Regions from separate parts of the Desulfopila inferna genome, predicted to be linked through region 1. Evidence: riboswitches for the same ligand, from Rfam matches in the RefSeq annotation. Region 1 holds a riboswitch; each other region holds the start of a gene.
What was found. Region 1 has a riboswitch for cobalamin ahead of thiC (phosphomethylpyrimidine synthase ThiC). Riboswitches for the same ligand answer to the same signal wherever they lie in the genome.
Positions count from the first base shown of each region.

Region 2: another riboswitch for cobalamin. It lies ahead of JWG88_RS05400 (hypothetical protein); the one in region 1 lies ahead of thiC (phosphomethylpyrimidine synthase ThiC).
Region 3: another riboswitch for cobalamin. It lies ahead of JWG88_RS05385 (DUF4019 domain-containing protein); the one in region 1 lies ahead of thiC (phosphomethylpyrimidine synthase ThiC).
Region 4: another riboswitch for cobalamin. It lies ahead of JWG88_RS09415 (TonB-dependent receptor); the one in region 1 lies ahead of thiC (phosphomethylpyrimidine synthase ThiC).

Region 1 covers NZ_JAFFQE010000001.1:21,259-24,382, forward strand. Annotated here, with positions in the region: gene uvrC (excinuclease ABC subunit UvrC) at 1-1,035, opposite strand, end outside; cobalamin riboswitch at 1,217-1,430, shown strand; gene thiC (phosphomethylpyrimidine synthase ThiC) at 1,523-2,845, shown strand; gene JWG88_RS00085 (ABC transporter ATP-binding protein) at 2,848-3,124, opposite strand, start outside.
Region 2 covers NZ_JAFFQE010000002.1:306,707-309,830, forward strand. Annotated here, with positions in the region: gene JWG88_RS05395 (MFS transporter) at 1-838, shown strand, start outside; cobalamin riboswitch at 1,078-1,255, shown strand; gene JWG88_RS05400 (hypothetical protein) at 1,348-2,313, shown strand; gene JWG88_RS05405 (ABC transporter substrate-binding protein) at 2,322-3,124, shown strand, end outside.
Region 3 covers NZ_JAFFQE010000002.1:303,161-306,284, reverse strand. Annotated here, with positions in the region: gene JWG88_RS05390 (sirohydrochlorin cobaltochelatase) at 160-1,149, opposite strand; gene JWG88_RS05385 (DUF4019 domain-containing protein) at 1,217-1,636, opposite strand; cobalamin riboswitch at 1,755-1,942, opposite strand; tRNA gene JWG88_RS05380 (tRNA-Pro) at 2,183-2,260, shown strand; gene JWG88_RS05375 (GNAT family N-acetyltransferase) at 2,581-3,124, shown strand, end outside.
Region 4 covers NZ_JAFFQE010000003.1:262,776-265,899, reverse strand. Annotated here, with positions in the region: gene JWG88_RS09425 (ASKHA domain-containing protein) at 1-321, opposite strand, end outside; gene JWG88_RS09420 (hypothetical protein) at 391-1,119, opposite strand; cobalamin riboswitch at 1,448-1,680, shown strand; gene JWG88_RS09415 (TonB-dependent receptor) at 1,818-3,124, shown strand, end outside.

The sequences.
Region 1 (3,124 bases):
TCTATCGCCTCTCTGGGGAATGATAATTGACGTCTTTGCCTGTCTCAACTCAGTAAAGCGTTCAGCGAGCAGTTCCATATCCGCTACCTCAAATGGCAGGATAATCTCTTTGGGAATATTGTCGCCATGAAAATAGAACTGGTTGAGTACCTGGGATACAATAGCCTGATCATCACCGAAGGGGTCCGCCAGAAAATAACTTCTGCTGCCGCTGATCAGGCCGCCCCTGATTATCAACACCGCAATGGCCACAGCAGCATCTTCCCTGACGAAGCCGAAAACGTCCTGGTCCCAAATATGACCGGCGGAAACCACCTGCTTTTCTAGGGTCCGGGAAAGGGCGCTTATCTGGTCCCGTTTTTTGGCAGCCCGCTCGAAATCGAAGGCGGCGGAGTACTGCTTCATCTGCCTCTCCAAAGTAGCAAGAAGGTCTTTATTTTTTCCTTCCAGGATCATAATTATCCTGGCCACATTATCCATATATGATTTTTGATCGGCATGACCGGAGCAAGGCGCCAGACATTGTCCCATCTGATAATTAAGGCATGGACGTTTCCTGGTTTGCAGTTTTCCGCCCTTGCAGCGCCGTAGCGGAAACAGTTTCGATATGAGTCGCAGTGTTGCCCACATGGCCGATGAAGAGGAATACGGACCGAAATAACGCGCTCCGTCCTTTTGTCTTCGCCGCGCCATCGTCACCCGTGGCCACTTTTCCTGGACTGTGACTTTAATCAGCGGATAATTTTTATCGTCGCGAAGGATAATATTGTATTTCGGCGCATGTTTTTTGATCAGAGAGGCTTCGAGGATAAGGGCCTCTTTTTCGGTACGGGTAATGATGGTATCGACCCTGTCTACCTGGGCGAGCATAATGGAGGTTTTGCTGTGGCTGCCGCCATTGAAACGGCTGTAGGAGGAAAGCCTTTTGACCAGGTCCTTGGCCTTGCCTACATAGAGCACCGCGGACTTGGAATCGAGCATCAGGTAGACGCCTGGGGAATGCGGTATGGAGCTGATAAGATCTTGAGAAAACATTAGAAAAATTATTTTAAAGTTTTGATTTGCGGTCAAATATTATAGTCATTGCACGGCGGCAATGCAACCAGCCTGGTAACTATTCAGCAAGAAGCCAAAACCGGCAGTTTTCCTTGAATAGTTACTCAGCATGAAGAAAACCATTTTTCCACTTTACATGGAAGCATCTTTCCGGTATTGAGTGAATAAATATCTTGCAGGTGTCACCAGGATGGTAAAATCGACGGTGATGAAAAGGGAATACGGTGCAAATCCGTAACGTTGGGCCGGCGCTGTAAGCGGGGACAAAAGCTGTATATACCACTGTTGCACTCATCTTGACGGTGAGAAGACGGGAAGGTTCAGCTGGAGGACGATCCGCAAGTCAGAAGACCTGCCTGTAAGACAAAAGACTTTGTAGTCCAGACAAGTCCATGGTGGAGTTCAGCTCTTCCATGGACTTTTTTTTTGCCCGCGGACTATCCATACTTAAAGAAGGATAACAGCAATGAAAACACAGATCGAAGTGGCAAAAGAAGGCAAAATCAGCGAACAGATGAGCGCGGTCGGGGAACAGGAAGGTATTGCCGCAGAGGATATCAGGCAAAGAGTGGCAGATGGCCATATCGTCATTCCGGTGCATCCGCATAGACCGCAGCAGAAAATTGTAGGCATCGGCAAAGGCTTGCGCACTAAAGTCAATGCCTCCATCGGCACTTCATCGGATATCTTCGATATCGATCTTGAAGTGCGAAAAGCGAAAATTGCGGAACAGGAGCAGGCTGACACCCTGATGGAGCTCTCGACCGGTGGAGATCTCGATTTAATACGCCGGGAGATTCTCGCAAATTGCTCACTCCCAGTAGGAAATGTTCCACTCTATCAGGCCTTTGCCGAAACCGCGGCAAAATACGGCAACCCCAATAAACTGGAGGCCGAATATCTTTTTGAGCTGATTGAGCGGCAGCTTGAGGACGGCATCTCCTTTATGGCAATTCATTGCGGTATCAATAGATATACCATCGAAAGGCTACGCAACCAGGGCTATCGCTATGGCGGTCTGGTCTCCAAGGGCGGCACCTTCATGGTCTCCTGGATGGAATACAATAACCTTGAAAATCCCCTGTATGAGCAGTTTGACAGGGTGTGTGCATTGATGAAAAAATATGACGCAGTGCTTTCCCTGGGCAACGGTATCCGCGCCGGAGCAATCCACGACAGCCATGACCGGGCGCAGATGGCGGAAATGATCATAAACTGCGAATTTGCCGAACTCGGCAGGGATATGGGTTGCCAGATGATGGTGGAAGGACCCGGTCATGTGCCGCTCGACGAAATTGAAGGCAATATAATGCTGGAGAAGGCCATGAGCGGCGGGGCGCCTTATTATGTCCTGGGGCCATTGCCTGCCGATTCCGGAGCCGGTTATGATCATATTACCGCGGCCATTGGTGCGGCAAGCTCAGCCTGGCATGGGGCCGACCTGATTTGCTACATAACGCCTGCCGAGCATCTCGCCCTGCCTAATGAAGACGATGTCCGGGAAGGGTTGCGGGCTACCCGTCTTGCTGCGCGCATCGGCGATATCGCCAAATATCCGGAGAGGCGCCACCATGAAAAAAAAGTGGCCCTGGCCCGGCGTGATACCGACTGGAAGGAGCATTTTCAGCTGCTGATGTTTCCGGAAAAAGCCGAAGAGGTAAGGCGCAGCAGGACTCCGGAAAATACCAGCACATGTACTATGTGCGGGGATTTTTGTGCAATGGAGAGAGGCATATCGCTCTTCAAGGATGATATCAGTTTAGAAAAGTGTCGTAACGTTCAGGACTGATATCAGGCCAGGGCGGCATTGAACAGCTTTTTGGTATACTCCTGCCGGGGAGCGGAAAAAACTTCCGCGGCAGGACCTGCCTCGACAATATTGCCATGCTGCATGACCACCACCTGATCGGCAAGAGCTCGAACTACTCTGAGATCATGTGAAATAAAAAGATACGTCATGTTGTATTTATCCTGCAGGCCTTGCAGTAATTTGATTATTTGCGCCTGGATCGTCATGTCCAGAGCTGAGGTTGGTTCATCGAGGACAAGAAATTGGGGACGGAGGATA
Region 2 (3,124 bases), on a different contig from region 1:
GCAGAAATGGGTGCCGGACAACAAGCGGGGAACAGCGTTGTCTGTTGTTTCGATCGGAATCGGCCTGGGTATTCCGTTGTGGAGCGGGCTGCTGCCGGTTCTGGTTTCTGGGTTCGGCTGGCGGACGGGCTGGATAAGCATGGGGGTTTTCGGTATGGCGGTAGCCGTGCTTAACCTGATTCTGGTGCGCAATCCGGAAGCAGTGGAAGAGCGCCTGGTTTCCGCGCACGAACGCATCATCTATGTGGGGATCATGTACAAAACCCTGCTCCGCAGCAGAGGATTCTGGATGGTCGGCATGTCGTACCTCCTGATCGGCTTCAATGTGCTTGTTCCTTTTACCTTTCTGCCGGTGTATGCCACCGAATCCCTGCATTTGGATTATGCCGTCTCCACCCGCTTTGTCGGAATCATCGCCCTCATGGGCGTCATCGGCCAATTGACCCTGGGGCCGCTTTCCGACCGAATAGGCAGAGGCAAGGTCATGATACTGTGCAGCAGTATCATGGGAACGGCCTGCCTGGGAATGGCGCTGGCGGGAACTGCAGGGACGCTTTACGCAGCAGCCGGCCTTTACGGGCTGGCCTATGGCGCAGTCTGGCCTATGTATGCGGCCGCGGCATCGGATTCCTTTCCCCGGAACCAGACGGGGAGCGTCGTCGGTCTGTGGACCGTCTTTTTAGGCCTCGGTTCCATCATATCTCCTGTAATTTGCGGGTGGACCATCGATATAACCGGCGTTTACACCTGGGCTTTTCTGCTGGGACTGCTTGCCGGATTCTTTTCCATCGGTTTCCTGATCGCCTATAGCAAAATCAGAGAATCGACCTCAGCATGACCTGATGCCCTCTCTTCATGAGCGGCCGGGAAAATTCTCCCGATCTTCCGGGACAATTAAAAGCCTTTTTTGTTCAGCCGGAATTTCCCGATGTGCAGGAGCTGTTTCAGCAACTATATCAGTGATGTCGCCGGAACCGCCAGCTCCATTGCCCCAGGTGAGTTCAGGCGGAAAAGATATTGCGCACAAAGCAGGAGATGAGGCTGCTTGACGGTTGTGGAGTTTTCTGGTAACAAGTTTAATAACGATAGATATCAGATGCGCAAGCTTAATAGGGAATCCTGTGCAAATCAGGAACGGACCCGCCGCTGTAATCGGAGACGAATCTCGCAAACAATGTCACTGCACCAGGTGTGGGAAGACGCGAGAGGAGGAAGAACCGAGAGTCAGAAGACCTGTCTGGTACAACAAGTCCGCATTCACCCTGGAACGGTGAGGGACTAACCATTTCGTGGATAAATCAGGGTAATCCCGGAACGTGTCAAAGCGCTCCGGGATTTTTTTTATTTATGGACACTCTACTGCCCGCTGAAATATGGTCGCAGCTTCTCTGGCCGCTGACGCGCATCCTCATCTTCGTTGCGCTCGGCCTGGTGGCAGCCAGCCTGATCGAATCGCTCAAATGGACAAACCATCTGGCCGCGCTGGCCCGTCCTCTGATCCGCCTGGGCCACCTTTCGGCAATTACCGGAGCAAGTTTTACCATGGCCTTTGTCTCCGGAGTGTCGGCCAATACCATGCTGGCGGAAGCGCTGGACAAGGGCAAGCTGGAGAAAAAGGAAATGATTCTCGCCAATCTTTTCAACTCGCTGCCCCGCTATTTTCTCCACCTGCCCACTGTTTTCTTTCTTACCGTCCCGCTCATCAAAGGAGCTGCCGTAATTTATGTCGGCATCACCTTTCTGGCTGCGCTCCTGCAGACCCTGACGGTGGTGGCGATAAGCAGGCTGCTGCTGAAAAAACCCAAAACTCCGGCCGCCCCCCCGCAAAAGGCTGCGAAAAAGCCGACCGTGCGCGAGGCGCTAAAGAAGAGTATGAAGAGACTGAAAAAGCGAATGAAGAGGATCGCGCTGTTTCTGGTGCCGGCGTATGTCCTTTTCTATATCCTCGGCCGCTTCAATGTTTTTGACCGGCTTGAAGAAATTTTTGCCGCCGCCTGGTTTCTCAGCTGGCTCCCTCCGCAGAGCCTGGGCATCGTTATTCTTCATGTAACCGCAGAATTCTCAGCCGGACTGGCCGCGGCAAGCGCTCTGCTGGCCAACAACAGTCTGGATATTCGGGAGGTGGTGCTGGCCCTGCTGGCCGGCAATATCCTGGCCGCACCCATCCGGGCGATTCGGCATCAGCTCCCCTATTATGTGGGGATCTTTCCTCCTCGGCTGGCCATGGAACTGGTGGCGGTGAGCCAGCTGGTCAGAGCGGCATGCGTGATTATTATCGGCTTCTGTTATTATCAAATCACTCTTGGGTTATGAAAAAATATATGAATCCGGCAATCTCAGTCCATTTGCTGCGCACTCTCTCTATTCTCCGGTGGGAATCAAGGAAAACCGCTCTTCTTGCCATCCTCTGCTCTCTGGTGTTCTGCACCGCTCCGGCGGCAGCCTCCACTCGGAACGATACCGGCAAAACCTATAAGCGCATCATATCGCTGTACTCCGCTCATACCGAAAATCTGGTCAGCATGGGCGCCGCAGACCAACTTATCGGCATCTCCCCCTCGGATAATTTTCCTGCCAATATCTTGGACAAGCCGCGTTTTTCCTATCGCGAGGACCCGGAGAGGTTTATTGCCGCCGGTCCGGATCTCATCCTGGTGCGGCCCATGATAGAACGCTCCTATCCCCAGCTGATGGCCAAACTGCGTGAGGCCGGTATTGCCGTGGTTTCACTGCAGCCCACCACGGTCGATGAAATTTTTCATTACTGGCGGGAGTTGGGCAGACTGAGCGGCAGGCAGAAAAACGCGGAGGATATGATAGAGCATTTCAGGGCCGGGATAGACGCCATCGGCGCTTATGTCTCCCGCATTCCTCAGGACGAGCGACCATGGGTCTATTTTGAATCGATGCATCGCAAGATGAAAACCTTCGCCCCCTCCTCCATCGCCCTCTTCGCCCTGGAGCAGGCCGGAGGACGAAATGTGGCAACAGATGCCGGGCAGATCCGCAATACCAACATTGCCGCATATTCCAAGGAGCGGATCCTCTCTCATGCCGCCAAGATCGATGTCTTTATCGCCCAGAAAGGGAGGATGAATCCGGTGGATATCGATACCATCCGCAA
Region 3 (3,124 bases), on a different contig from region 1:
GCACAGGATGAGCTGTTAAAGCTGGTTCCAGACAGGCTAAAACAGAACCAGCCGGCACAACCTATCAATTTATAGTTACTGAACGTGTTACCAGAAAGCGCCGCCATCGTCAAGCGGCCTCATCGTCTTCAGTGCCGGCTGTCTATTCAGTTAAAAAACCTACTGGACAACCAGATTATGGTCTCTGGCTGTATCCCTGATGTGATCGACGAAAATATCGGCAAAAGCATCATTAGATCCAAGGCCCTGCAAGACAGGCTGCACCTCGTAGCCGCTCTTTTCCAGTACAGATTTCCAGGACTCCCCATCTTCTCCGGCCATATCGTTGACGGCGTGATCTCCCGCCACGATCATGAACGGTTTGATGATGATTTTCTTCCTGGTGGTGGCGTCGAGCTGATCGAGGACATCCTGCAGGGACGGATGTCCTTCGACAACACCGATGAAAGTCTCCACATCCGGGTATGCGCGGCGCATCTCCCTCTGCGTGTCGGCGTAGATTCCCGTCGACCAGTGCTGATTGCCATGGCCCATATAGACGAGGATTGCATCTTCGCTTGCTGCCAGTTGGGCATCGGCGGCCAATGTCTGGACAGCGGCGGCCACATCTTCGTGATAATTGTAGCGGGCTCCCGGCATTCCCAGGGCAGGTCGGCCCATTACCACAGAGTCAAAGGGTCGCCAGCGCTCCTTCATGGTCTCGATAGAGCCCAGGGCGCGGACATAACTGTTCAGGTCATGAGACTGTTCCATGTAAAACATGTGGGTAGGCTGCACAATGATGTTGCGATACCCCTCCTCGCGCAGATCGCCGATGGTGGAGATAATATTCTTTACATAGAGGATGTCTTCCGGGATGCCCTGATCCAGCCACTGCTGCGCCTCAATCTGGCGTTTGCGCCAGATTGAGCGGATTATGTTGGAGGTAAAGGTAATCCTTACCTCTGTTTGCGGGTAGGCCTTCTCGACCCGATCTACAATGTTGTTGATGGCTTCGACTGCTCGTGGAACCGTGGTACCGAAGCTGGCCACCACGATAGCTGTCTTGTCCTGCTTTTCCGCATCCCGGGCCTGGCTCGGCAACGCCGGGATAAACAGCATAAGCGACAGAACGGCGGAAATGACAACAATCTGAATTCTTCTGGGCATAATAATTTTCTCCTGGTGGTGATGGTGATGAAATGTCATTCCCGTGCCTGGTATAGTTGTACAGACACTACCTGATAAAGTACCCCGACACTCTCCAGGTCTCATCATTTTCCACCATCAGGGTTAGTGTTTCACGACCCTCTTTTTTCTCTACAAAAGAGGAGTTGAAAAAGATGATCAGGTAGCGGCCGTCGGGGGCACCGGGCAATGTATCGTGGGCCTCTGTCGATGCCAATTCACGTGTCAGCATATCACCCAGCGATTCCCTGGCTCCCTGAACCGCCACCCTCCACTGCTCCCGGGTAACATTCCTCCTGAAAAGCGAGCTTGCCGCTTCCCAGCTTTCCTCATATTGTCCCTGATCGACAAGATTCAGCCAGTACAGGGCAGACTCAACCGCCTCCTTTTCAGATGCTTTAATCGAAATTGGAAAACCGCTTTGAAAAAGGAGCAGGCCCGCAAAAATGAGGAGAAGGTATCTTTTCATAAGTGATCCTTTGTAGAAAATAAAAAAAATCCCCGAACCAATTACAATACAATGTATTCATTGATTCGGGGATACCCTGATTTTTCCACGAATAATCGATACCTTTCAGCCACGAAGATATCAAACATTTCTTCAGACAGGTCTTCTGACTCCCGGTTCATTTTACTTGCTGCGCCTTCCCATCTGCCAGGCAGACAGTGACTTCGTTGCAGCGTTCATCCCCGGTTACAGCGGCGGGCCCGTTCCGGATTTTCACCGGATTCCCTCTTAAACTCACAATGGAGCACCTGAAAAACTTCTTAATGAATAGAGAAATTCCGCAGCGATGTCAACCGAAAAAAGGATAGAAGTGTGTAGGGAAATTGATATGTCTTGGAGCCATATGTTAGTCAGGTAATCCATGTCGGGGGTAAAGTCCGGTTTCAGCATATTGTCCAGGAAATCAGCACCCCTGAGAAAAGTAATGGACAATATCTATAAATCCCTTGCATAATGAAATTTGATGGTGTACATATCCTTGGTTCAGATTAACACCTTCACATAAATCGGGGCGTAGCGCAGCCTGGTTAGCGCGCCTGCCTTGGGAGCAGGAGGTCGTAGGTTCGAATCCTACCGCCCCGACCACGAAATAGCACAAAAAAACATATAAGGATCTAGAGTTTTGCTCTAGGTCCTTTTTTTATTGAAGTGCAATAAGTGCGCGAAATGCAGCCGGTCTGGATTGGGGATAGATCGGCGACTCTCATGAGAAACGCAGCTAAACATCATTTTTCCGATGGATTTTTAGCACACTCACAGGATCCCAGTTTTTTCTCGGCTTAATGCGTTCTTCAATGGTGAATTTCTGTTTTGAAGAACATTTGTACCGTGAACTGCTAAAACCAATTCTCATTGGCACTTGATTTGAGTTTACTCCTTTGTTTGCAAGCCTCTGCAGCTCCGGGATGGCGAAAATGATTGAAAACCCGCAAGTGATTGAAAACATGTTAGTATTTTTTATGAAAGATAGTAACTGGATTATCAGAAGCGAAAAACCATCAGACATTAAGGCGATCGACGAGGTTACACAGGCAGCTTTTGAAGATCATTCTTTCAGCCAAAACACAGAGCATTTTATCATTAATGATCTCCGTGCCGATGACGCACTGACCATATCGCTGGTGTCTGAGGTTGATGGGCGGATTGTTGGGCATATAGCCTTTTCATCCGTTACGATTTCCGATGGAACAACGAACTGGCATGGCCTTGGTCCGGTATCTGTGCTACCGGAATATCAAGGACGCCGGATAGGCACGACGCTGATCAACAGTGGATTAGCCTTGCTGGAATCCATTAGCAGCAAAGGCTGTGTGCTAGTGGGATTACCTACATACTTCAATAGGTTTGGTTTTTGGAACCGCCCTCAGTTAATCCACGAGGGAACGCCACAAGAAGTTTTTGTGGCAAGGTCGCTTGTTGGGCGGGTGCCAAGTGGGACAGTTGAGTTCC
Region 4 (3,124 bases), on a different contig from region 1:
CATATTGCAGAGATAGAGTGCAACAGTCGTTGTGCCAATATCCACAGCGATACCATATGAAGGTCGGTGTTGTTTCGTTTTATTGAAGGATTGGCTAAAGGAAGGTGGAAAATTCGCCGGAGCTTTTTCGATAATATGGGAAGAGAGCAGAGATGCTACCGGGATTTCTATGGAGAGATCTTCGGAAACTGTCACCTGACAAGCCTCTGTTGTCTTTTGAGTCCCATCGCAATGTTTTATCTTGATCAGGCATTTGCCACAGCCCCCTTTACCACCACAATCGGAACGCAGAAAAACAGAATGTTCAATCAAACTGTCCAAGAGCCTGTCTCCACCTGCAATTTGTATATTTAGCCCATGGGGAAAAATTTTAATATTATGATTGGACATTTATTCCTTTGTTTGCATCTCGCAAGCCTCTCTTTTTGAACAGACTTCACAGGTAGCCCTGACTTTCTTCACTTGATATCCCGGCCCTGTGCCGATTAAAAAGGAAATACTTTTAAACGGCATAAGCGTGTTATTCTCTTGCAGCCTGACATCGATCATGTCAAGCGGTAGCATTGAGCAGAGATTCGCTTGATCCTCCAACTCCCAACCATGGACCGATCCCGGACTGAGAAAGGGGCTTACTCCCCAGCCACGTTTTTGGGCGTACAACTCGACAATCTCGTTCACGGAGTACTTTAACTGATCCAGTAGTGTAAGACTGACAATATCATACAAGTAGGCGTCCAGCACCCGCCTTTTTCTGGATGCTTGGGCACTTGCCTCCTCCAGAGCTTGACCAACTGTGTAAACTCCTATAAGCGCTCTGGATGCTTGATGTAAAAATTTGCCAGAAAAGCCCAACGAAAGTTTGATTTTGTGCATTGATTGATTACAACACAACTGTAGGGTGTCATTGTCCTGCAGCACGACATCTACCCAACGATAAACGATTCGGGGGCACCATATTCCTCGAGCAGTACATAATATTTTTGAAGCTGCTTCAACAAGTGCCGCTCGGTTTTGCTTTCCCCTTAGTTTCGCTGTTACATTGTCAAGAGACAACTCCGCTTTCATGCCCGAAATCACCCCACCGACGCCTTCAAGAATTGGTTCTATTTTATATTCCATTTTAATAGAGATAAATCACGATTGCCTAGCGAATGCAGTCAATACATACAATTCAAAATGCCTCTGGAAAGTTCAAGTATAATCACAACTGGGATATAATCTGAAACTAGCATAAAATAGTAAAAAATGCTCGTAAAGCTCTCAAAAATGCTCCTCAGAGTTTCTGAATACAAGGGCTGGGAAATTTGGAAAAAACCTGGAGAATCTGTGGTAAAAAGCCTCCACTCCTTTGGGTTAAAAAAGAGATTGATTCTTCCCTTACCATTCGTTATAGAGGAGCGGATATTAGTAAGCGGATATTTGTTGACATCCGTTTTTTTCATTACTACGATGCAAATCAATTTCAGGTGCCCTTTAAGGGCTTAATCGGGAATCCCGTGAAAATCGGGAACGGACCCGCCGCTGTGATTCTACCTTGAAGAAAGGAACCCTCTCGATAACATATGCCACTGTGATGCTAAAATTCCAGCCAACCAAAAATTAAGCTGGATTCCAATCATGGGAAGGCTGTCAAATAGAGGGCGGAAAAGTCAGAAGACCTACCTGAAAGATATATAGATAGCAAATTTCGCGGACTATATTTTGCTGTCGGATCAGGCGATAAAAGGGTAATCCCCGGATCATTCATTCTTGAATTGGTCCGGGGATTTTTTTTTCGCCGGGCCCCAATTGAAGGTTGTAAATCAAGGAGAAAGACAATGTTTAAAGTAAAAATTGGGGGATTGAAGGGATCGGACTTAAAGGAAAAAACACTTGGTTTTGGTAGTTTTTTCACCATGACTGCAGCAACAACTCTTTCACTATCGGGTGTGTTCATAAGTGGAAATGTTCATGCAACGGCAGATGAAGTTCCATTAATGGATAAGGTCGTTGTTACCGCCTCGAGACAGGAAGAAAAGATTGCCGCTGTCCCTGCCAATGTAACTGTCATTACAGCGCAGGAAATCGCAAAATCACCAGCAGAAACGGTTCCTGAACTCTTGCGGATCACTCCCGGGATAGTAGTGAACGATATCACCGGCAATGGCCGCAATATAACGGTTGACCTAAGAGGGTTTGGTGAAACGGCAGCTTTGAACACCTTGTTGCTTATTGATGGCCGTCGGATCAATCAAGCTGATTTGAGTGGTGTAGACTGGACTCTTATTCCTAAAAACAGAGTTGAACGGATTGAAATTATACATGGCGGCAGGGGAAGTGTTTTATATGGAGACAACGCCGCTGGTGGAGTTATCAATATCATCACCAAAAAGGGGGAAGAGCTCCTCTTTTCAGGTGGTCTGGTTGCAGGGAGTTACGACACGATTCTATCCAGGCTGGCAGTCAGTGGTTCAACAGAAAGCCTAAGTTACGCACTGAGCACCAACTACCGAACATCGGACGGATATCGAGACAATAGTGGAACAGACGCCAGGGATATGGGTTTGAATCTTGACTATTTTTTTTCGGACCGTTTTAACGTCGCTCTTACCAGTAGCTATCATGAAGACGACACAGAGGTTCCAGGATCATTATTGCTGAGTGAATTAGAGAGTGGAGTGTCACGGAGAGCAAGTACCACACCTGAAGATTTCTCCGATATCAAAGATTATCATTTACAAATTGTACCGCAGGTTTTCTTCACTGAAACGAGCTATTTTCAAATGGAAAGTTCCACCAGGAGGAAGGAAAATACTGCATTTTTTTCCTTTGTCGGCGGGACATATAACGCAGAAACTGAGATTGATACAGTGGCTCTTTCTCCGCAAATTGTTATAAATGAAAAATTCTTTGGTCGTGATTCAAAGCTGGTTGCAGGATTTGATTATAGAAAGAGTAAAGAGGATATCGGCAACGAATCTGTTTTTTTTGGCGCACCATCTTCGGCAGCGTTTGAACTCTCGAAAGAAGATATGGGAGTTTATGGTAATGCAGAAGTATCGCTCAACAGCAAGGTGGCGGTTTCCGGTGGTTACCGCCATGATCGTGCCGAATTCGAATCATTTACCGACGGGCTCTCCGACAA